DNA from 4 places in the Arthrobacter sp. 'calajunan' genome. Region 3 is predicted to be linked to each of the others. Evidence: riboswitches for the same ligand, from Rfam matches in the RefSeq annotation. Region 3 holds a riboswitch; each other region holds the start of a gene.
The links. Region 3 has a riboswitch for S-adenosylmethionine ahead of RF641_RS12335 (O-acetylhomoserine aminocarboxypropyltransferase/cysteine synthase family protein). Riboswitches for the same ligand answer to the same signal wherever they lie in the genome.
Positions count from the first base shown of each region.

Region 1: it holds a riboswitch for S-adenosylmethionine, as region 3 does, so the genes downstream of both, RF641_RS16390 (hypothetical protein) here and RF641_RS12335 (O-acetylhomoserine aminocarboxypropyltransferase/cysteine synthase family protein) in region 3, are expected to answer to the same signal.
Region 2: it holds a riboswitch for S-adenosylmethionine, as region 3 does, so the genes downstream of both, RF641_RS03580 (bifunctional o-acetylhomoserine/o-acetylserine sulfhydrylase) here and RF641_RS12335 (O-acetylhomoserine aminocarboxypropyltransferase/cysteine synthase family protein) in region 3, are expected to answer to the same signal.
Region 4: it holds a riboswitch for S-adenosylmethionine, as region 3 does, so the genes downstream of both, RF641_RS14875 (acyl-CoA dehydrogenase family protein) here and RF641_RS12335 (O-acetylhomoserine aminocarboxypropyltransferase/cysteine synthase family protein) in region 3, are expected to answer to the same signal.

Region 1 is NZ_JBKZDY010000015.1:7,596-12,717, reverse strand. Features, by position in the region: gene RF641_RS16405 (DEAD/DEAH box helicase) at 1-156, opposite strand, end outside; gene RF641_RS16400 (LOG family protein) at 244-1,422, shown strand; gene RF641_RS16395 (VIT1/CCC1 transporter family protein) at 1,492-2,595, opposite strand; gene RF641_RS16390 (hypothetical protein) at 2,651-2,917, opposite strand; SAM riboswitch class IV at 2,933-3,046, opposite strand; gene RF641_RS16385 (DinB family protein) at 3,121-3,720, opposite strand; gene RF641_RS16380 (helix-turn-helix domain-containing protein) at 3,922-4,485, shown strand; gene RF641_RS16375 (hypothetical protein) at 4,634-5,059, shown strand.
Region 2 is NZ_JBKZDY010000002.1:225,965-231,086, reverse strand. Features, by position in the region: gene RF641_RS03590 (hypothetical protein) at 1-935, shown strand, start outside; gene RF641_RS03585 (VOC family protein) at 1,022-1,666, opposite strand; SAM riboswitch class IV at 1,840-1,958, shown strand; gene RF641_RS03580 (bifunctional o-acetylhomoserine/o-acetylserine sulfhydrylase) at 2,048-3,391, shown strand; gene metX (homoserine O-acetyltransferase MetX) at 3,394-4,542, shown strand; gene RF641_RS03570 (SGNH/GDSL hydrolase family protein) at 4,608-5,122, opposite strand, start outside.
Region 3 is NZ_JBKZDY010000007.1:92,658-97,779, forward strand. Features, by position in the region: gene RF641_RS12325 (ABC transporter substrate-binding protein) at 1-335, shown strand, start outside; gene RF641_RS12330 (CoA-binding protein) at 411-905, opposite strand; gene RF641_RS12335 (O-acetylhomoserine aminocarboxypropyltransferase/cysteine synthase family protein) at 905-2,272, opposite strand; SAM riboswitch class I at 2,384-2,478, opposite strand; gene RF641_RS12340 (histidine phosphatase family protein) at 2,592-3,152, shown strand; gene RF641_RS12345 (RNA polymerase sigma factor) at 3,278-3,775, shown strand; gene RF641_RS12350 (methylated-DNA--[protein]-cysteine S-methyltransferase) at 3,772-4,401, shown strand; gene katG (catalase/peroxidase HPI) at 4,517-5,122, opposite strand, start outside.
Region 4 is NZ_JBKZDY010000010.1:88,781-93,902, forward strand. Features, by position in the region: gene RF641_RS14870 (acyl-CoA dehydrogenase family protein) at 7-1,224, opposite strand; gene RF641_RS14875 (acyl-CoA dehydrogenase family protein) at 1,274-2,479, opposite strand; SAM riboswitch class I at 2,531-2,621, opposite strand; gene RF641_RS14880 (alpha/beta fold hydrolase) at 2,814-3,647, opposite strand; gene RF641_RS14885 (glycerate kinase) at 3,756-4,922, opposite strand; gene RF641_RS14890 (sugar diacid recognition domain-containing protein) at 4,932-5,122, opposite strand, start outside.

The sequences.
Region 1 (5,122 bases), on a different contig from region 3:
CACGGTGCCTTCGATCTGCCCCGATGACTCATCGAATTCAACATCGACCACGGCATTGGCTTCGTCGGCGAGTTTCTTGCCGTGGAAGAAGGGAACATTGCCCAAGAACGCCAGCAGGTGCCTTGCGTCGATGGTCGGTGGAACAGCATTAGTCATCCGCTAATCGTTTCACGTTCTGGCCCGTCGTGAAAGTTGAGAGCCCCCTACTGTGAATAATCCCTAACTGTCACGTAGCGTGGAGCCATGTCCCAAGTCTGGCCGTATCTTCCGGCGCGCGCCGTCAACATCACCTCACTGGCGGAATTCGACCGCTTGGCGGCCGAAGCGCTGGGTTTCCAGCGCTCCCGCGGCCGCAGCTGGCGGGTGCACCGGGTGGATCTGCGCGGGCGCGATACGGTGCTCGCCGCGCTGGACCTGGCCGAGGCGCTGTTCATCGACTGCCAGTTCAGTGAAGCCGGCCGCGCCCTGGTCCAGGGCACCGGCGGGTTGTGCATGGACTCGGGGGAGCAGCTGCCCTTCCGCACCAGCGACCGCGGGCTGTACACCCCCGAGGAACTGTACGAGGGAATCAGCACGCAGACCTATGAGCATGTGCCGGACGCGCGGATCTACACCTACTCGCAGCAGCACGGTCCGCGCCAGCTGCTGAGCGACGACCAGGCGATGGCAGCGACGCTGCACGACCACCACGTGGGGCAGGCGCTGATCTCCGAGGTCTACGACGGCGCCTTCAAGGACACCCCGATCATCGGAGTCATGGGCGGGCACGCCCTGAGCCGAGGCACCGAGCAGTACGCGCAGGCGCTGGACCTCGGGGCGCGGCTGACCCGCGCCGGATACGCCGTGGCCACCGGCGGGGGACCGGGAGCCATGGAAGCGGCGAACGCCGGTGCCTGGCTGGCCGACCGCGGGCGGGAGGAGATCTCCACGGCCCTGCAGATGCTGGCGGCGGAACCGGACGCGATCCACCGGCGCACCGGCTGGGCGCGCACCGCGCTCGCCGTGAAGGCCCGCTTTCCCTCGGAACGCACCTCGCTGGGGGTTCCGACCTGGTTCTTCGGGCACGAACCGCCGAACCTGTTCGCCACGCACATCGCCAAGTTCTTCGCCAACGCGACCCGCGAGGCGCTGCTGCTGGAGCAATCCAACGGCGGGATCGTGGTGCTGCCCGGTTCCGCCGGCACGGTGCAGGAAATCTTCCAGGACGCCTGCGAGAACTACTACGCCACCGGGGCCAGGGTGGTGCCACTGGTGTTGGTCGGCCGCGAGCATTGGACCCGCACACTGCCGGCTTGGCAGCTGCTCAAGGCGCTGGCCGCCGAGCAGATCATGGAGGACAAGATCGCCCTGGTCGATTCGGTGGCCGAAGCGGTGGAATTCATCGGCGGCATGCAGTCGCTGCGCCGGCGCACCAGATTCTGAGAACGGCAACGGCCGCCGCCTGGTGAAGCAGGCGGCGGCCGTGGGAATGGCTCATCGAGCCGGCGGGGCTCAGGCCACGTTGGTGCCGAACAGCAAGCCGAGGCAGTAGGTGACTGCGGCGGCGCCCCAGCCGATGGCCAGCTGGCGCAGGCCGCGCTTCATCGGCGAGGCCCCGGACAGCAGCCCGACAATGCCGCCGGTGATCATCAGCGCGGCGCCGACCAGCAGCACCGAGGTGATGATCGCAGCCAGGCCTGACATGCCGAAGATGTAGGGAAGGATCGGGATGACCGCTCCGGAGGCGAACAGGCAGAAGGAGGTCGCCGCGGCGCCGGTGGCCGAGCCCAGTTCCTCGTGCTCGTTCGCCAGCTCTTCGGCCCGGGCTTCCGGGTTCAGCGAGAAGGACGGGTTGCAGTCGCAGGTGAACAGGCCCATGCGTTCTGCAGCGCGGTGCTCGGCATCCTCGTCGGTCATGCCGCGGGCCTTGTAGATGAGCACCAGTTCATTGGCGTCCAAATCCAGGTCAGGGGCGGCGGTCAGCGTCACCTGAGTGGGACGCGAAGCCGTGAGCAGCTCGCGCTGCGAACGCACGGAGACGTATTCGCCGGCGGCCATGGACAGCGCGCCGGCCAGCAGGCCGGCGATGCCGGAGAACAGCACCAGTCCGGAGGAAACACCGGTCGCCCCGATGCCCATGACCAGGGCCAGGTTGGAGACCAGGCCGTCGTTGGCGCCGAAGACCGCGGCACGGAAGTTGCCCGACAGCTGCGCGCGGCCCGCGGTGGCCAGGGCGCGGACGACTTCCTCGTGGACCTGCTCGTCGGCGGCCATCTGCGGCGACGCGTCGGCATCGGTCGCGTAGGGGGTGCTGCTTTCGGCCCGCTGCGCCAGCGCGAGCACGAACACCGAGCCGAAGCTCAGGGCGAGGAAACGCAGGAAGCTGCGACGCAGCGAGGGACGCACCGGGCGGGCATGCGCCCCGAGCTTGGTGCGCCAGTATTCCTCATGGCGTTCTTCCGCCGCGGCCAGTCCCAGCAGGATCTGCTTTTCCTGTCCGGTCTTCTTCTGGGCCAGCGCGCGGTAGATGGCGCCTTCGGCGACCTCGTCCGCAACGTACTTGCGCCAGCGGCGGATCTGGGCGGGGGTGGGCTCAGTCGTGGGGCTGTGTGACATCACGAGGATGACTCTCCTACGGCTTGGGATTTCTCAACGAAACCCGGGATTCTGTTCAGCCTCTCAGTTTAGCCAGCGAGATGGTGCCGGGGAATTTGGCAAGCCTAAAAGCAAGGCTGCGCCCATCGGGCTGCCCGGCGGACGCCACGAACACCACCAGCTCGCCGGCCGCGGGATCGAAGACCGGGCGCCGGGAGGAACGGGTGATCAGCCGCTCAAGGTGCGCCGGGTCTGAAATGTAGCGGGTGTACCAGCGGTCCTGCACGGTGAACTGCACCTGTCCGGTCTGCAGATCGATGATGGGGAGGACGGAAAATGCCATGACACGACAACTCTCGCTGAGCTCTTGCCCGCGCATCGGTCGATGCCCGGACCGCTTCTTCATCCGAACCACCCATGAACCTGGGGTTGGTGCGCGGCCAGTCGGAGCTTGGCGCCGCGTCTCGTGAAGCAACAGTGTCGATGCTACCGCCGCAATATTAAGTCGTGAAGTTTCATTCCGTAATATGAACTCCGCGCGAAGCCCTAGTCGGAGCCTCGCTTGGACTGCGCGGTCTGCTGCAGCCGGTCGCGCTGCTCCTGCCATTGCCGGGGCGTGTAGTCCGGCAGGTTCGGCGCTTCCGCGCGCAGCCCGACCTGCCCGTCCAGCAGCTCGCGGACGATGTCCAGATGGCCTGCATGGCGCGAGGTCTCTGCGATCATGTGCACCATGAGATGTTCCAGGGTGGTGTGCCGGTGGCGGACCCACCAGGGGACTTCGGCCGGGGAGGCGAGCTCCAGCTGGTCGAACCCGGCCTCGGCGAAGGCGATGGCCCGCTGGTAGAGCTCGATGACCTGCTGCGCGCTGGCATCGGCTGGCGGAATGAAATCCGCCTGCGGGTCGTCGATGTCCAGCAGCTGCTGGACGTAGGAGTCGTTGACCGGCCGATTGAGGCACGCACCGAAGTAGCCGTACTCGGTGATCGCCAGGTGGTGCACGACGCCCAGCACGTGCGTGCCGGTGGGGGTCATGGGTTGGCGGGCCAGCTCCTCGCCGAGCTGCCGGCTTTTGAAGATGACTGCCTGCCGCGCGTCGTTCAGGTATTCGCGCAGCCTGGCCACGGTGCTGTTCGGGGTGTCGTCCATGGACCGAGTGTAGATGCAGGCCACGGTTCGGGGAACCAGCTTCAGGAAATGGGAAGCCACCGAAGCCAAGGTGTCATATTCTCCCGTTCCGGTTGGCCGGAAGTTGCGTATTGGTAAACTGGGGACGCAGAGCGGCCGGCAGAAGTACACTCCCGCGGTCGCTGCCTATCCTTCGAGTGAACAGGTCCAGGTGCCCCACGGATGAAAGCTCTGCCCGTCGAACCCTCAGGCTCGTCAATCAACATCGGAGCACGGCTGCGCGGCGTCCGCCAGCAGCAGCACATGACGATCGACCAGGTCGCCGAGCTTTCCGGGTTGACCAAGGGGTTTCTTTCCCGCGTCGAACGCGACTTGACCAGTCCGTCGGTCTCCACGCTGCTCAAGCTCTGCGAGGTGCTGGGGATCGAGGTCGGGACCCTGTTCGAAGTACCGGACACGACTTTGGTGCGACTGGGGGATGCGCCGCGCATCTCGCTGGGAGGCTCGGGCATCACCGAGAAGCTGGTCACCCCGCGCGGCGAAAAGCGCGTCCAGGTCATTCGCGCCGAAGTGGAACCCCGGGGCAAGGGGGAGAACGAACTGTATTCGGTGGATTGCGAGCTCGAAGTGCTGCACGTGGCCTCCGGGGTGTTCACGCTGGTGCTGCCCGAACGGGTGGTCGAGCTCGCTGCGGGGGACACCATGACCTTTCCGGGGCGGGAACCGCACAGCTGGGAAAACCCCGGCGATGAACCTGCCGTGGTGCTCTGGACCCTGATTCTCTGAGTCTGTGCAGTGGCTCCCGGTGTGGTGTGACTCCCCGGACAGAGCCTGCCGCGAAGAGGCGCCGCGTTCACGGCTGACCACTGCACCGCGTATTCTTGGAATAGTGCCCGCCGACGCAGGCAGGCTAGTGAAGACAGGAAGGAGTGCAATGGCGACTGGTAAATCCACCGGAAGCGCGGAGTCCAAACCGCACGAATTGCGCTCCATCAGCTGGTGGGCTTCGGCCCTGGTCGGCATCCTGGTCGGATCGACCCTTGCGTGGCTGCGGACCCAGCGCAACTTCTTTTTCCTCGGCGCCGCCATTCTCGCGGTCGTCATCATCGTGCTGGGTGTGCGCACGATCCGCCGCCGGGCGCGGCATCCGGAAATGATGGAGGCCCGGACGTCCTGGGCCTACAGCATTTGGGCTCTGGTCCTGATCGTCCTAGCCGGACCGGTGCAGCTGGTCTATGTTCCCGACGACATCAGCGAGCTGACCATCAAGTCGATCATCCTTTCGGTCGGATTCTGCCTGGGAATCCACGAAGTCGACCGCGCGATGGTCAAGGGTGCCATCTCGGCGAAAAAAGCCTGATCATCGGCCGGAAGGGCGCTATCCCGCGCCGCGTTCTTTGGAACTTTTGACTTTCCCTTTGGT
Region 2 (5,122 bases), on a different contig from region 3:
TGCTCTCCATGCTCATGATGCTGGGCCTGTGCCTGGGCGGTTTGGGGCTGGGACTGCTGTTCGCCCCGAAGCTGGCCATCGGGCTGAGCATCGTGTTGTTCTCCGGACTGCAACTGCTTTCCCTGGTGGCCCCTGGCCCCATGCTGAGCAACATGGCAGGGCTTTCAGGGTGCTGCACCCGGGATTCGGCACCGAATCCCATAGTCATCCAGGCAGTCGCCCTGTGCTATCTGGGCTGGTCGATGTTGGGCGTGCTGGCCATCTGCGTCAAGGCGCAGAACATGAACCGAATTGCGCGTCGCGCGCTGGCCGTGGCCGGAGCATTGTCGCTGACAGTGCTCTGGGGCGGCGGGGCGCTGGCGGCGCAGGATGCCGGCGAAGAGCAGCAGCTCAGCCGCACCTCCGAGCTGCGCTGCGAAGAACCCGGCGACGGGCACGAGTACTGTTTCTGGCCCGGGGAAGCGGAGCACTGGAACGAGTGGAGGTCTAACATCACCGCGGGTGTCGGCCAGTTGGAACAGGCCACAGGAATCCAGCAGCCGCGCATCATCACCAGCAGCAAGGCCCATGCCGAGGCAACCGGCGGTCTGCTGCTGGGCTTCGAGGACCGTTATTCCCCGGAAACCGTCAAGTGGGACCTGGCCATGAAAATGTCGGTCAACCCCACTGAGCAATGTTTGGGCAGCCTTGCGGCGAGCCACGGCATTGTTGGCACCTCGAGTGCCGAAACCGAAGCGCAGCAGCACATGTGGGCGCAGTCCAACCTGCTGTACCAATGGTGGACTACAAAGGCAGACCGGGACTTTTTCGACTCGGCCGAGTCTGAGCAGCTCGACGCGTTGAACGCGCTGGACGAGCAGTCCCAAATCAGCTGGGTAAAGCGGGCGGCCGCGGGAGTCGAAAACTGCCAGCTGGTGCCGCTACCCGGATCCTAGGGCTGCACCAACCGTCCAATTAACAAGCAAAGGTAGGTGGAGACTCCATTGTCCCCGCCTACCTTGTGCTGTGCTCCTCGATGTTCCTAGAGAACGACCGTGCCCTTGGCGGTATTGAAAGTTACCGACAGGATGCCCGGCGTCCCGTTGGGAGCCTGGTACTTGGTGGTCACCGGTCCGAGATTCACGTTCTCCGGCTGCCCCAGCCATTCAAGCACGCGCTCGCGGGATCCTGCAATGTTGATCTCGCTGATTTCACCGGTAGGCTCCAGCGCGCGCGACGGATGCAGGTCCTCGGTGCCATCGTCCCAGCGCAGCAGGTAGGGCACCTGCGGATCCGCGATCAGGCCCTTGATGCCGATCTGCTGCCAGGTCAGTTCGCGGCCGTCGGGGAACTTGCGGTTCCCGGGAACTGCCTTGCGTTCCAGGCGTTCTTCCGCTCCGCTCAGGTCGTCCAATGACACGCACCAACCCATCCAGCCGCCGCCCAGCTCGGAGCGCGCGCGCACGGCCTGTCCGAAAGGTGCCTTGAGGCTGGCCGGATGGTTCAGTACCTCGACGACCTCAAGGTACTGGTTGTGCTTCAGCGGGAAAATTACATTGCGAGTTCCAAACCGTGGATGCACGCCTCCCTTGACGAATTCCAGGCCCAGGGACTCTGCAATTCTTTCAGCGGTTGGCATCAGCCCATCCGGGCCGCATGCGTACGTAACGTGATCTAGCCTCATCATGTGCCAATCATGACAACAATGTGATCCCAGTCTCTACTTAGGTGATCCTAAGATCTGGACTCTTGTCGAATTCTGTGCAATAAGACGTCGCTCGGACGCGAATATGACCGATTGAGACTCTGGATCCGGCCTCGGGTTGCCAAGATATTCGATTTTCGGGCACACTGGACGCAGGTCATGAGTCCCAGTAACAAGCCCCGGCTTACTGGGCGGCAACCCTCCAACCGCGGTGGGGTGCCCCGGGTGAAGACCTGGCCCTTGAGCCGCTCGGCGTCAAGGACAAGCGCGGGTTACCCCTCTGGCAGCACCTCGTTGAGGTTCTTCCCGGTGGTGTGTGTTCAGTGGTGTACCCCCATAGTTACAGAACTTTTGGAGGCTGCCATGAGCAACAATTGGTCGTTTGAAACCCGTCAGATCCACGCAGGACAGAGCCCTGACCCGGTTACCGGTGCTCGCTCCCTGCCGATCTTCCAGACCACGTCCTTCGTCTTCCCGAGCGCCGAAAGCGCCGCAGCGCGCTTCGCCCTGCAGGAGCTGGAGCCGATCTACACCCGCATCGGCAACCCGACCACCGAGGCCGTGGAAACGCGCATCGCCGACCTCGAAGGCGGCGTGGGCGCACTGCTGCTGTCCTCTGGCCAGGCGGCAACCACCTTCGCGATCCTGAACATCGCCGAGGCCGGCGACCACCTGGTGGCCAGCCCGAGCCTCTACGGCGGAACCCAGAACCTGCTCAAGCACACGCTGAAGAAGCTGGGCGTCGAGGTCACTTTCGTTTCCGACCCGGACAACCTGCAGGAATGGCGCGACGCCGTCCAGCCGAACACCAAGGCGTTCTTCGGCGAGACCATCTCCAATCCGCGCCAGGATGTGCTGGACATCGAGGGCATTTCCGCGATCGCCCACGAGGTCGGCGTGCCGCTGCTGGTTGACAGCACCCTGGCCACCCCGTACCTGATCCGTCCCATCGAATGGGGTGCGGACATCGTGATCCATTCGGCCACCAAGTTCCTCGGCGGCCACGGCACCGCGATCGCCGGCGTGATCGTGGATTCGGGCAACTTCGACTTCTCCAAGGATCCCGAGCGCTTCCCGAGCTTCAACACCCCGGACGAGTCCTACAACGGCCTGGTCTACGCCCGCGACTTGGGCGTCAACGGCATCCTCGGCGCCAACCTGGCCTACATCCTCAAGGCCCGCGTACAGCTGCTGCGCGACCTGGGTTCGGCCCCGGCGCCGTTCAACGCGTTCTTGATCGCCCAGGGTCTGGAGACCCTGTCCCTGCGCATCGAACGCCATGTGGAGAACGCCTCCGCTGTCGCGAACTGGCTCGAAGCCCGCGCGGATGTGGAAGCTGTGGCCTACGCCGGCTTGGAATCCTCGCCGTGGTTCGAGCGCGGACGCAAGTACAGCCCGAAGGGCGCCGGCTCGGTGCTGGCCTTCGACCTGCCCGGTGGAGTCGAAGCCGGCAAGGCTTTTGTGGACGCATTGCAGCTGCACTCCCATGTGGCGAACCTGGGTGACGTCCGCTCGCTGGTCATCCACCCGGCCTCCACCACCCACGCCCAGCTCTCCGACGCGGAGCGCCTGGCCGCCGGGGTGCGCCCGGGACTGGTGCGCCTGAGCGTCGGGCTGGAGAACATCAACGACATCCTGGCCGACCTCGAGCTTGGGTTCCAGGCGGTCGCAGCCCTTGAGGGCAAGGAACTGCAGGAAACCCGCTAGGCATGGCATCCATTGTGACTACCGAAGACACCATCGGCACCGAAGAGCTCGCCGAAGGGACCCACGGCATTTTGCGCCGTGCGTCCGTGGGCGAGTACTCCTTCGAGTTCGGCGGCTACCTGCCGCAGGTGGCCCTGGCCTACGAAACCTGGGGGGAGCTGAATGCCGAGCGCAGCAACGCAGTGCTGGTGATGCACGCCCTGACCGGAGACGCCCACGTCTCCCGGGGCGATTCGCAGACCGACGGCTGGTGGGAGGACTTCGTCGGCCCCGGCCTGACAGTGGACACCGACCGCTTCTTCGTGGTCTCGGTGAACATGGTCGGCGGTTGCAATGGATCCACCGGCCCCGCATCGCTGGATGAGCAAGGTGTGCCGTGGGGTTCGCGTTTCCCGTTCGTCACCATCAAGGATTCGGTACGGCTGGAGCAAAGGCTGGCTACGCAGCTGGGAATTGAGCGCTGGCATACCGTGCTCGGCGGGTCCATGGGCGGAGCCCGGGCCCTGGAATACGCGGTTGAATTCCCTGAGCAGGTCGCGAACCTGGTGGTCATGGCTTCCACCGGCCAAGCCAGCGCAGAACAGATAGCGTTCGCGCAGGTGCAGACCCAATCCATCCGGCTTGATCCGCATTTCGCCGGGGGAGACTACTACCTGAACCAGGCGCGCCCGGACGAGGGGCTGGGACTGGCCCGCCGGCTGGCCCACCTGACCTACCGTTCCGAGGCGGAGCTGGAGCACCGCTTCGGCCGCAAGGCGCAGGAGGGCGAGGTGCCGGCAGGCCCCTTCGAAGGCAAGCGCGGCCGCTACCAGGTGGAAAGCTACCTGGACCACCAGGCCAGCAAGCTGGTCAACCGCTTCGACGCGAACAGCTACCTGGTGCTGACCGAGGCCTTGATGAGCCACGACGTGGCGCGCGGGCACGGCTCCTATGAGCAGGCGCTGGCTCGGCTGGAGCAGGTCAATGTGCTGGTGGCCGCCGTGAAATCGGACCGCCTGTACTACCCGGAGCAGTCGGTGAAGCTGGCCGCCTCGTTGGCCACACCCAAGCCCGTGCACTACATCGATTCGCCGATCGGCCATGACGGCTTCCTGACGGACGCCGCCCAGCTGGATGGGGTGCTGCGTACCCTGGTCTTCGACGAAGACTGATCCACGCACAAAGCGAAGGCCGCGCCACCAGTTATCGGTGGCGCGGCCTCCGCCGTGTCCGGGGGCTATCGGGCGCTGTCGCCGGCGCCCAGCGAGTCGTTCGGGGCGCTGTCCGCAAAGGGCATCGGGGTGGGGCGCTTGGCGGTGATGCCATCTCCCGAGGACTGGTGGCGCAGCCGGCGCAGTACCCATGGGGCGAGGTGCTCACGGGCCCAGTGCAGGTCCTCGATCCGCGCTTCCTTCCAGCTGCGGGTGTCCTCGACTGCGTCGATACGGGTGTCAAGCGTGTGCGGGACGTTCAAGGCATCCAGTGCCATCGCCGCAATGCGCTGGTGGCCCAGCGGCGAGAAGTGCAGGCGGTCCGCAGACCACATCACCGGCTGGTGCAGTTCGCGCAGCGCCCACATGTCTGCCACGATCGCGTCGTAGCGTGCGGCGACGGTGCGGACATTCTCGTTGTAGATGGCCACGCGGCCGCGGATGCTTCCGAGCACCGGGGTGTCCCGGATATCCGGCCCGGTGAACAGCAGGATGGTGGCCCCCGTGGAATTCAGCCGGGAAATCGTGGAATCGAGCTGGT
Region 3 (5,122 bases):
AGATCCGCCTGTATGCCAACAAGTCTCTGATCGGCGTGATCCTGGCCGACGCCGGATTCTCTCGTCCGGACAACCAGGACATCGACGACCTGGCCGCAGAAATCTCCGCGGAGAACCTGGCGGATGCCGACTCCGACTGGCTGTTCTACACCTCCTACGGAACCCCGGAAGCCACCGGCGAGAAGGCCGCGGTGGAAGGTCCGCTCTGGGGCCAGATGCAGGCGGTCAAGGACGGCCAGGCCATCCGCGTGAACGACGACGTCTGGTTCCTGGGCCTGGGCCCGACCGGCGCCAACCAGATCCTGGACGACCTGCGCGGCTACTTGGTCAAGTAGCGCCGAAAAAGACAACACAGCGGTGCCGCCCTTCATTCAGAAGGGCGGCACCGCCGTGTTCGTCCCGGAGATTCCCTAGGCCAGCAGCTGGCGCTTGGAGGAAATCACGCCGGTGTTGAATCCGGCCAGGCGCAGCCCGCCGTGGAAGCGGGCATGCTCGATCTTCACGCAGCGGTCCATGACCACGTTCAGGCCCGCGGCCTCGGCACGGTGGGCCACTTCTTCATGCCAGGTGCCCAGCTGCAGCCACAGGGTCTTCGCCCCGACCGCCAGCGCCTCGTCCAGCACGCCCGGGATGTCCTCGTGCTTGCGGAACACCTCGACCAGGTCCGGGGACTCCGGCAGGTCGGCCAGCGACTTGTACACCGGCTGGCCCAGGATCTCGTCCAGCACCGGGTTGATGAAGTACACCTTGTACTTCGAGGAGGACAGCAGGTAGGTGGCCACGAAGTAGCTGGCCCGCGAGGGCTTGTTCGAGGCGCCGACAATCGCGATGGTCTTGGTGTCGCGCAGGATGTTCAGGCGCTGCGCGGCGCCCGGGCCCTGCCAGGTGCGTTCAGCGGTGCTCATTAGTTCGCTCCCTTCGAAGCGGCGGGAACGGCGCAGGATGCTCCGTCGTAGGCCGGTGCCGCGAAGTCGGACTCCAGCGTGCCTTCCTGCGAGGCGGCCAGCGCCTGGTCGAGGTCCCAGAGGATGTCCTCGACGTCCTCCAGGCCGACCGACAGGCGGATCAGGTCTTCCGGAACGCCGGCGGCGACCAGCTGTTCGGCGCTGAGCTGCTGGTGGGTGGTTGAGGCGGGGTGCAGCACCAGGGTGCGGGCGTCGCCGATGTTCGCCAGGTGGCTTGCCAGCTGCAGCGCGTCGATGAACTTGGCGCCGGCCTCGCGGCCGCCCTTGACGCCGAAGCTGAAGACCGAGCCGACGCCCATCGGCAGCAGCTTGGCTGCCTGCTCGTGCTGCGGGTGGGATTCCAGCCCCGCGTAGTTCACGTAGGTGACTCGCTCGTCGGCTTCCAGCCAGGCGGCGACCTGCTTGGCGTTGGAAAGGTGGTTGTCCATGCGCTGGGGCAGGGTCTCCAAGCCCTGCAGCAGCTGGAAGGCCGACTGCGCCGGCAGCGCCGGGCCGAAGTCGCGCAGCTGCTCGCTGCGCAGCTTGGTCAGGAAACCATATTCGCCGAAGTTGGCCCACCAGGAGACGTTGCCGTAGCTGGCCACCGGCTCGGTCATGGTCGGGAACTTGCCGTTGCCCCAGTTGAAGGTGCCTGATTCGATGACCACGCCACCCAGGGTCGTGCCGTGGCCGCCGATGAACTTGGTGGCCGAGTGGATCACGATGTCCGCGCCGTGCTCGATCGGGCGCAGGATGTACGGCGGAGTCAGCGTGGAGTCGACCACCAGCGGGATGTCGTGGCGGTGCGCCACCTCGGCCAGTCCGGCCAGGTCCGCGATGTCTCCGGAAGGGTTGGCCACGACCTCGGTGTAGACGGCCTTGGTGTTCTCGCCGATCGCCGCCTCGAAATCGGCCGGGTCGTTGGAGTCGACGAAGGTGGTGTCGATGCCGAAGCGGCGCAGCGAGACGTCCAGCTGCGTAATGGTGCCGCCGTAGAGCTTGGCCGAGGCCACGATGTGGTCGCCGGCCTGGGCCAGCGCGGCGAAGGTGACGAACTCCGCGGCCATGCCGGAGCCGGTGGCTACCGCGCCGAGGCCGCCTTCCAGCGAGGCCATGCGTTCCTCGAACGCGGCAACGGTCGGGTTGCCGATGCGCGAATAGATGTTCCCGTACTTCTGCAGGGCGAACAGGTTCGCGGCATCGTCGGCGTCCTTGAAGACGAACGAGGTGCTCTGGTAGATCGGCACCGCGCGGGCGCCGTGCTCGGCATCGGGGGTGCCTCCGGCGTGCAGCGCGCGGGTGCGGAATCCAAACTTGTGGTCTGCCATGGTGGCTTATGACTCCTTGTCGATACGTTCTTGGCCTCCGTGCCGAACACAGAAGCCATCGAGGCAGGAATCCCGGTCAATGTCGCTTGAACGCCGGGTAGGCGGAAAGCAGCTCCATCGTTTCTGGCGGTAGCACCGTATCCACCGGCTGTGGCAGGTTGCTGCGGCGTCATCGAACCAGATCTCTCGGCCGCTCGGGATGGTTGTAACAATCTTCGCAACATGACCGAAAATGACCCAACTATGAGTCGTAACGTTGCGTATTGCTTCCCTCGCCACAGATTCTTCGATACCTTTGCGCTGCGCTTATGCTCGAGTCATGGACACCGCGCTGGCATTGGTACGACATGGGCAGACCGACTGGAACCTGGCTGGCCGCCTGCAGGGCCGCACCGATATCGAGCTGAACGAGACCGGACGCCACCAAGCACGCAGCCTGGGGCGCTTCCTGAAGGGCAAAGGCTGGGATCTGCTGCTGGCCTCCCCGCTGGCCCGCGCCCAACAGACTGCGGCGCTGATCGCCGAGCAGCTTGGGGCGGAGACCGGACCGGCGGTGCACACCCTGACCGAGCGCAGTTTCGGCCCGCTGGAGGGGCGCATCATGGCCGAGGTCAGCGATCTGGAAGCCGCCGAGGTGCAGCACGAACTGGAAACCCACCAGCAGATCCTTGACCGGGCGCTGCCTGCGCTGCTCCAGCTGGTGCAGGAGCACGCGGGGCGCAGGATCATGGTCGTCAGCCACGGCGCGACCATGCGCACTATCCGCGACGCGCTCGCCGGAAGCCGGCAGCCCCAGGGCGTGGAGAACGGCGAAGTGATCGACATCGACCTGAAGCGGCTGGAAGAAATCGCCGCTGACTTGGACACGGTGCGCCTGTAGCTGGCTTCTCCGATTGCGCCTTGGCGCCGCGGAGCAAAAAATTTTCGCTCCCGACCTCACAAACGGCGCCTGCGGTACGTTTACAAGGTGAGAGCCCGCAAGGGGAAGCAGCTGCCGGGAGAGCCATGCAGATACCGTTCGAACGGATTGTCCAGGACCATGGGCTGGCCGTGCTGCGTGTGTGCCGTGCCCTGCTGGATGAGCATCGCGCCCAGGATGCGTGGTCGGAAACGTTCCTAGCCGCGCTCAAGGCCTATCCGGATCTGCCGGATGATGCCAACGTGCAGGCCTGGCTGGTCACCATCGCCCATCGCAAGGCCATCGACGAACTGCGCAAGAACCCGTCCGAGGTGTTGGCCGAGGTGCTGCCCGAGACAGAAGTCGGGCAGGCGGGACGGCCCGAAGCCAGGATCATGGATGGAGAACTGTGGCAGGCGGTCAAGGCGCTGCCTCAGAAGCAGCGTTTCGTGCTCGCCTACCGGTACCTGGGCGGGTTGAGCTACGCGCAGATCTCGCAGATCCTTTCAGGTTCCGAAGCGGCCGCCCGCCGCGCGGGCAGCGACGGAATCAAGAACCTGCGTGCCCATTGGAAGCACGCGCAGATGCTGGAGGAGTTGTCATGAGCGAACGGACTACCGCCTTCCCGGCGACGCAGGACGAAGAGCGGATCCTGGCCGAATTGAACAAAAAATTTGTTCATGATGCCCGCCGCCAGCAGTTGATCGAGATCTCCTACCGCATTGTCGACAGCCCGATCGGAGGGCTGCTGCTGGCCTCCACGGAGGCCGGGCTGGTCCGGGTGGCCTTTGAAACCGAGGGGCATGAGCGCATCCTCGATGTCCTGGCGCACAAGGTGGGCCCGCGGATCCTGAAGGACGACAGATCGCTCGACGACGCGGCCAGGCAGCTCGACCAATACTTCTCCGGCGCGCTGCAGGAGTTCAGCCTGCCGCTGGACCTGCGGCTTTCCACCGAGTTCCGTCGGCAGGTGCAACTGGAGCTGGGCCGCATCGCCTACGGGCAGACCCAGAGCTACGCCCAAGTGGCCGAGCACATCGGCAAGCCGAAGGCGGTGCGGGCCGTCGGCTCGGCCTGCGCCACGAACCCGCTGCCCATTGTGCTTCCGTGCCACCGCGTGCTGCGCACGGACGGTTCGCTGGGCGGCTACCTCGGGGGACTGGGCGTGAAAACGCAGCTGCTGAAGCTGGAGAACCCGGAATTCGGCGGCGGCGAAGCCACCCTGTTCTGAGCATGCCGCCAACACTGTGCCGGCAGCAACTGCAAATGAAGAGACCGGTGGCCGCCGCCTTCCCGAAGGAAGGCGGCGGCCACCGGCTTCTCAGCTAGAAGCTAGCGCAAGGGAACTAGTTCTTGCGGGCCAGCTCGAAGCGGTCTGCGTCCATGAGCTTGGCCCAAGCCGCTGCGAAGTCCTTGACGAACTTCTCCTTGGCATCGTCCGAAGCGTATACCTCGGCGAGGGCGCGCAGCTCGGAGTTGGAACCGAAGACCAGATCCACGCGGCTGCCGGTCCAACGGCCGTCGGTGGTGGTGTAGGTCTGCTCGTCTGCCGACGGGGTCCACTCCAGGCCGAGCTCCAGCAGGTTCGCGAAGAAGTCGTTGGTCAGTGCGCCCGGGGTGTCGGTGAAGACGCCCAGGTTGGAGCCGTCCCAGTTATTGCCGATAACGCGCAGGCCGCCGAGCAGCACGGTCATCTCCGGAGCCGACAGGCCCAGCAGGTTCGCGCGGTCGATCAGCAGGTACTCGCTTGGCAGGTCCAGGAAGCCCGAGTCGTAGTTGCGGAAGCCGTCGGCGACCGGCTCCAGCCAGGCGAACTGCTCGACGTCGGTCTGCTCCTGGGTGGCGTCTACGCGACCCGGGGTGAACGGAACTTCTACCTGCTGGCCTGCGGCCAGGGCAGCCTGCTCGACACCCACGTTGCCGGCCAGGACCACGACATCGGCGAAGGAAGC
Region 4 (5,122 bases), on a different contig from region 3:
TGTGGATTACTTCGAGGCGCCGATCGCCCAGACGCGCGGCAGCTGCGTGCCGTTGGTCGCGAGGTCGCCGATCAGCCGCGCCTTGAACACCCACGGATTGTGGTTGCCGGCGGTGCGGGCGTTGCGCCAGTGGCGGTCGAGGTTCTTGGACACGCTGGTGGCGGAGGCGGCCAGCGCGTCGAAGGCGTGGGTGAGCGCGGTGAGCACCAGCGGGGTCAGCACCACCTGACCCTGGGCGGAGGCGAGCTCGGCCGCGTCGTTGGCGGCCTCGTCCTCCTGGATCGAGCCGCCGGAGTGCAGCGCGATCGCCGACTCGTAGGCGCCCTGCAGGGCGTGGGAGACGCGTTCCACGGTGGCCGCCGCGGCGAAGGCGGCCGCGGAGACCTCGCCGATGACCTGCAGCAGCTGCGGATCCTGCCCGGCGATGTTGGCCGCGGCGTGGCTGAAGGTGCGCTTGCGGGCCGCCAGCTGCGCGGCGAACTCGCGTTCGGCGGCCTTGGCGGAGCCGGCGAGCACCGCCAGCAGCACCTGCTGGTAGAACGCGGTCTGGTACTTGAAGCGGGTGTCGAACTCGATCAGCTCCTCCACCCCCGCGCCGGTGAAGGTGGAGGTGCCGGTGCCGGTGGTGCGCTGGCCGAAGCCGTCCCAGTCGTCGGCCAGGGCCACGCCCGGCTGGTGTCGGGAGACCGCGGCGATGACGCGGGTTCCGGTGTCGGTGCGCTGCGCGTAGGTGTCAAGCCAGTCGGCGAAGATCGATCCGGTGGAGTAGTACTTGGCGCCGGTGATCGTGAAGCCGCCGGAACCGTCAGGGCTGACCTTGGTGGCCACCTCGCCCACTGTCACCGCTCCGACCTCCGTCCAGGAGTTGCCGACCAGCTGGCCGGCGGCAAAGCGGGCCAGCCAGGTATCGCGCCCCGGGCCCGGGGCGGCGACCAGCCGGTCCTCCACGAACGCGAAGTGCGCGCGCAGCGCCTGGGCGATGTTGGAGTCGGCGGCGGCCAGGTCGGTGAGCAGTTCGAACAGCTCGGGCAGGGTGGCGCCGGCGCCGCCGTGGGATTCCGGGACGCGGATCGCGCCGAAACCGGCGGCGGCGAGGTCGGCGACCTCGCGGTAGGGCAGTTCGCCGGTGCGGTCGCGGTCGGCGGCGCCGTCGGCGATGGCCTGGAAGTGCGGGGCGAAGCGTTCGCGCAGCCCCGCCAGGCGGGATGTGGACAGGGCGATCATCTGGTGTTCCAATCGGTGTTGCAGGCAGGGTGGCGTAGGCGTCCAGTGTCTAGGTGTACAGCGAGAGCGGCTGCGATTCGCCGCGCAGGAAGTAGGCGCCGACCTCGATCTTCTTGTAGTCCACCGGGTCGTGCAGCGAGTGCGTGCGCACGTTGCGCCAGAACAGGTCAAGCCCGACGTCGCTCTTGGTGGAGGAGGATCCGGTGACCTCGAAGATGCGGTTGGCGACGTCCACGCCGGCCTCGCTGGCCACGACCTTCAGCTCCGCGATCGCCACCGCCAACTCGGCGCGCTGCGGCTGGCTGACTGCCCCGCCCAGCACCTGATCGAAGCGGCGGCCCAGCTTCTCCGCCAGCGCGGCCACCGCGGCAGTGCGGGCCTTCAGCTCCCCCACGGTGCGCTGGAAGACGACGTCCTGCGAATAGGTTTCGGCCTGCGAGAGGAACCAGGCGTTGGTGCGCCCCAGCAGGATCTGCCGGCCCCGCGCCAGCGCGCCCTCCGCGATGCCCAGGTAGAAGTTCGCGAAGGCCAGCTGGACGCCCGGGGTGAGCAGGGTGGCCACCGGCTCGTCGGTGACCGGGCCCAGCACGTCGGACGGCTCGATGCGCACGTTGCGGTACACCAGCGAGTTCGAGGCGCTCAGCCGCTGGCCCAGATAGTCCCAGTCGTCGACGATGCGCAGTCCTTCGGCCTCGCGCGGGACCACGAAGGCCAGCAGCTCGCCGCTGCCTTCGACCTCCGCGTTGACGACGATGACCTCGCCCACCCCGGAGCCGGTGGAGAAGCGCTTGGCCCCGTTCAGCCGGTAGCCATCGCCCTCGCGGGTCAGCACCAGGTTCGGGTCCACCGGGTTGACCGAGTCGCCCCACAGCCAGCTTCCCGCCACGGTGCGCCGCCACCAGTCGGCCTGCGCCTCGGCCGGGGCGTAGAACGCGATGGAGGACTGGTTGATGTAGTGGTAGGCCAGCAGCTGGGAGATCGACCCGTCGGCGGCGGCCAGGATGCGGATGACCTCGAAGGCAGTCTCGAAGTGCCCGCCGGCGCCGCCGAACTCGGCCGGGACCAGCAGCTCCAGCAGCCCTGCCTCGCGCAGCAGCTTCACCTCGGCGAAGGGCTGCTTGTTGGCGCGGTCGCGGGCCAGCGCGTCGGCGGCCAGGGTGCCGGCAACCTGGCGGGCGACGGCGCGCCAGTGCTCCAGTTCGGCCTGGCTGGCGGTGCCGGTGTACGGGACGCGGGGCAATGCGGTGACGGTCATGATCGGGCTCCTTGGAATTGGACTTCCGAGGGATACCGGGACGCGGCCCGGGCTCCATCGAACCTGGCGTTAGCACTCCCTGCGGATTGCAGGCTTGCTGCGGCGTCGCGGAGCCAGGTCTCTCAGCCGCTCTGGATGGTGTGCACCGATTCAAGCACGCCGCCGAAGCTTGAGGGAACCGCCCCGTCACGCGGCGGAACGCACCGCAAAACTGCGTCATATTGGGAGTTTGGAACCCGCGCCGGGCCCAGATCGCGACGGTGCGCGGCAGCATCCAGCCGTCGCACGACGTCATATTGGCGCACGCAGTGCCCGGGCCCGGCGGGCCTTGCTGCTAGCGGGAGAGGAAGCCGAGCAGCAGGTCGTTGACCTCCTTGGCGTGGGTCCACAACAGCCCGTGCGGGGCGCCATCCACCTCGTGGTACTCGGCGGCGGGCAGCGCCTCGGCGAAGCGCCGGCCGGTGACGTCCACGGGCAGGATCCGGTCGGCGGTGCCGTGCACGATCAGCGCGGGCACGTCGATCTTCGGGATGTCGGCGCGGAAGTCGGTGGTCCAGGTGTACTGGGCCGCGACCGAGGCGTAGGGCGAGGCGGCATAGGCCAAGGCCTTGTTCGCGGCCAGCGCCTCTTCGCTCAGCCGGTTGCCCAGGAAGGTCTCGGTGTTGAAGAAGTTCTCGAAGAAGCTGCTGAAGAACGCGTAGCGGTCGGTTTTGGCGGCCTCGGCCATCGGGTCCAGCGCATCCTGCGGCACACCCTCGGGGTTGTCATCGGTCTGCAGGATGAACGGTTCCAGCGAGCCGAGGAAGGCGGCCTTCGCGACGCGGGCCGAGCCGTAGGTGGAAAGGTAGCGGGCTACCTCGCCGGTGCCCATGGAGAAGCCCACCAGCACTGCGTCCTTCACGTCAAGCGTTTCCAGCAGCGTGTGCAGGTCGGCGGCGAAGGTGTCGTAGTCGTAGCCGACGGCCGCCTTGGAGCTCTTGCCGAAGCCGCGGCGGTCGTAGGTGATGACGCGGTAGCCGGCGCCGAGCAGCGTCGCGGTCTGCAGCTCCCAGGAGGATCCGTCCAGCGGGTAGCCGTGGATCAGCACCACCGGCTGCCCGGAGCCGTGGTCCTCGTAGTACAGCTCGATATCGGTGGTGTTCTCTTCTCCGACTTTCACGGTTGCCATGCTGGCCCTTTCTCCGACGAAGGGCGCGGCGGTTGCCGCGCTGCCTCCCACGCTAGGCATCGGTCCTCGACGGTGGCAAGGGTTTTGCGCAAAGCGACAGCGAGCGCTTCAGCGCAGGTAGGTCCGTGCGACGCTGAACGCGGTGCGCTCCAGCAGCTTCAGCGCGTCGGCGGACAGCTCGGCCAAACTCGCCGGGCCCGGAGCGATCGAGTAGGCCGCGAGGATTCCGGCGTCGGCCAAAACCTGGTCTTCCAGGCTGACCGATCCGGCGATCACGATAACGTCTCCCCCGGCGGCCTGCAGTACCCCGGATACCACCTTGCCCTGCAGGGACTGCGAGTCCAGCCGGCCCTCGCCGGTGATGACCAGATCCGCGCCGCCCATGATGCGGTGGGCGTCCAGCACCCGGGCGACCAGCTCCCACCCGGGGACCAGGTCGACCGCGAAGTAGCTGCCCAGGCTGAAGGCCAGGCCTCCGGCGGCGCCCATGCCTTCTCGGTCGCGCAGCACCCGGCCGGTGGCGGTTTCCAGCACATCGGCCAGCCGGCCCAGCCCGGCGTCGAGGGTTGCGACATCCTTCAGGGAAGCACCCTTTTGCGGCCCGAAGATCGCTGCGGCGCCGTTCTCGCCCAATAGCGGGTTGGTGACATCGCAAGCGATCTGCCACACTACCCCGGCGGCGCGCGGATCCAGCCCGCTGACATCGATGCTGTGCAGCTCGTTCAACGGGCCGCCTCCCGATTGCAGCTGGTTGCCGTCGGCGTCGAGGAACTTGGCGCCCAGAGCGGAAAGCAAACCGGTGCCGCCGTCGGTGGTCGCGGAGCCGCCCAGGCAGAGGATGATTTGCTCGGCCCCGAGGTCCAGCGCCTTGGATACCAGCGCGCCGAGCCCGTAGGTGGTGGCCGACAGCGGCTGGCGCGGCGCATCGGCGACCTGCGGCAGGCCGGCTGCTTCGGCTGCTTCGACCACCGCGATCTTCCCGTCGGCAGACAGCCCCAGCCGTGATTGCACCGGTCTGCCTAAGGCATCAGCGGTTTGCACCGGAACCGGTTCGGTGCCCCACGCGTCGATCAGCGCTTCCAGGGTTCCCTCGCCTCCGTCGGCGAAGGGCACCGCGGTCACGGAGATTTCACGGCCCAGGCTGCCGGCACCTGCGAGGAATCCGGTCCTGATGGCTTCGGCGACCTCGCTGGCGCGAGCGCTGCCTTTGAAGGAATCCGGCACCACGGCGATTTGCAACCCAGTGGCCGGCGAAGAGTTCGGTGTTGAGGTCATGCATTAACCCTATGGAGATTCCTCCACAAGTCCTATAGGCCGAAGCCCATACTTCAGCTGCTTCGAATACTGGAATATGTGCATTTCGCCCAGCCGGACCCGGGCGTAGATGGAGTTGAGCAAGGCCATCAGCTCGCCGGGAACCCGCGGGTCGCTGCCGGTGACCTGCTTGATCCGGTCCATTCGTTGGATCAGCGTAT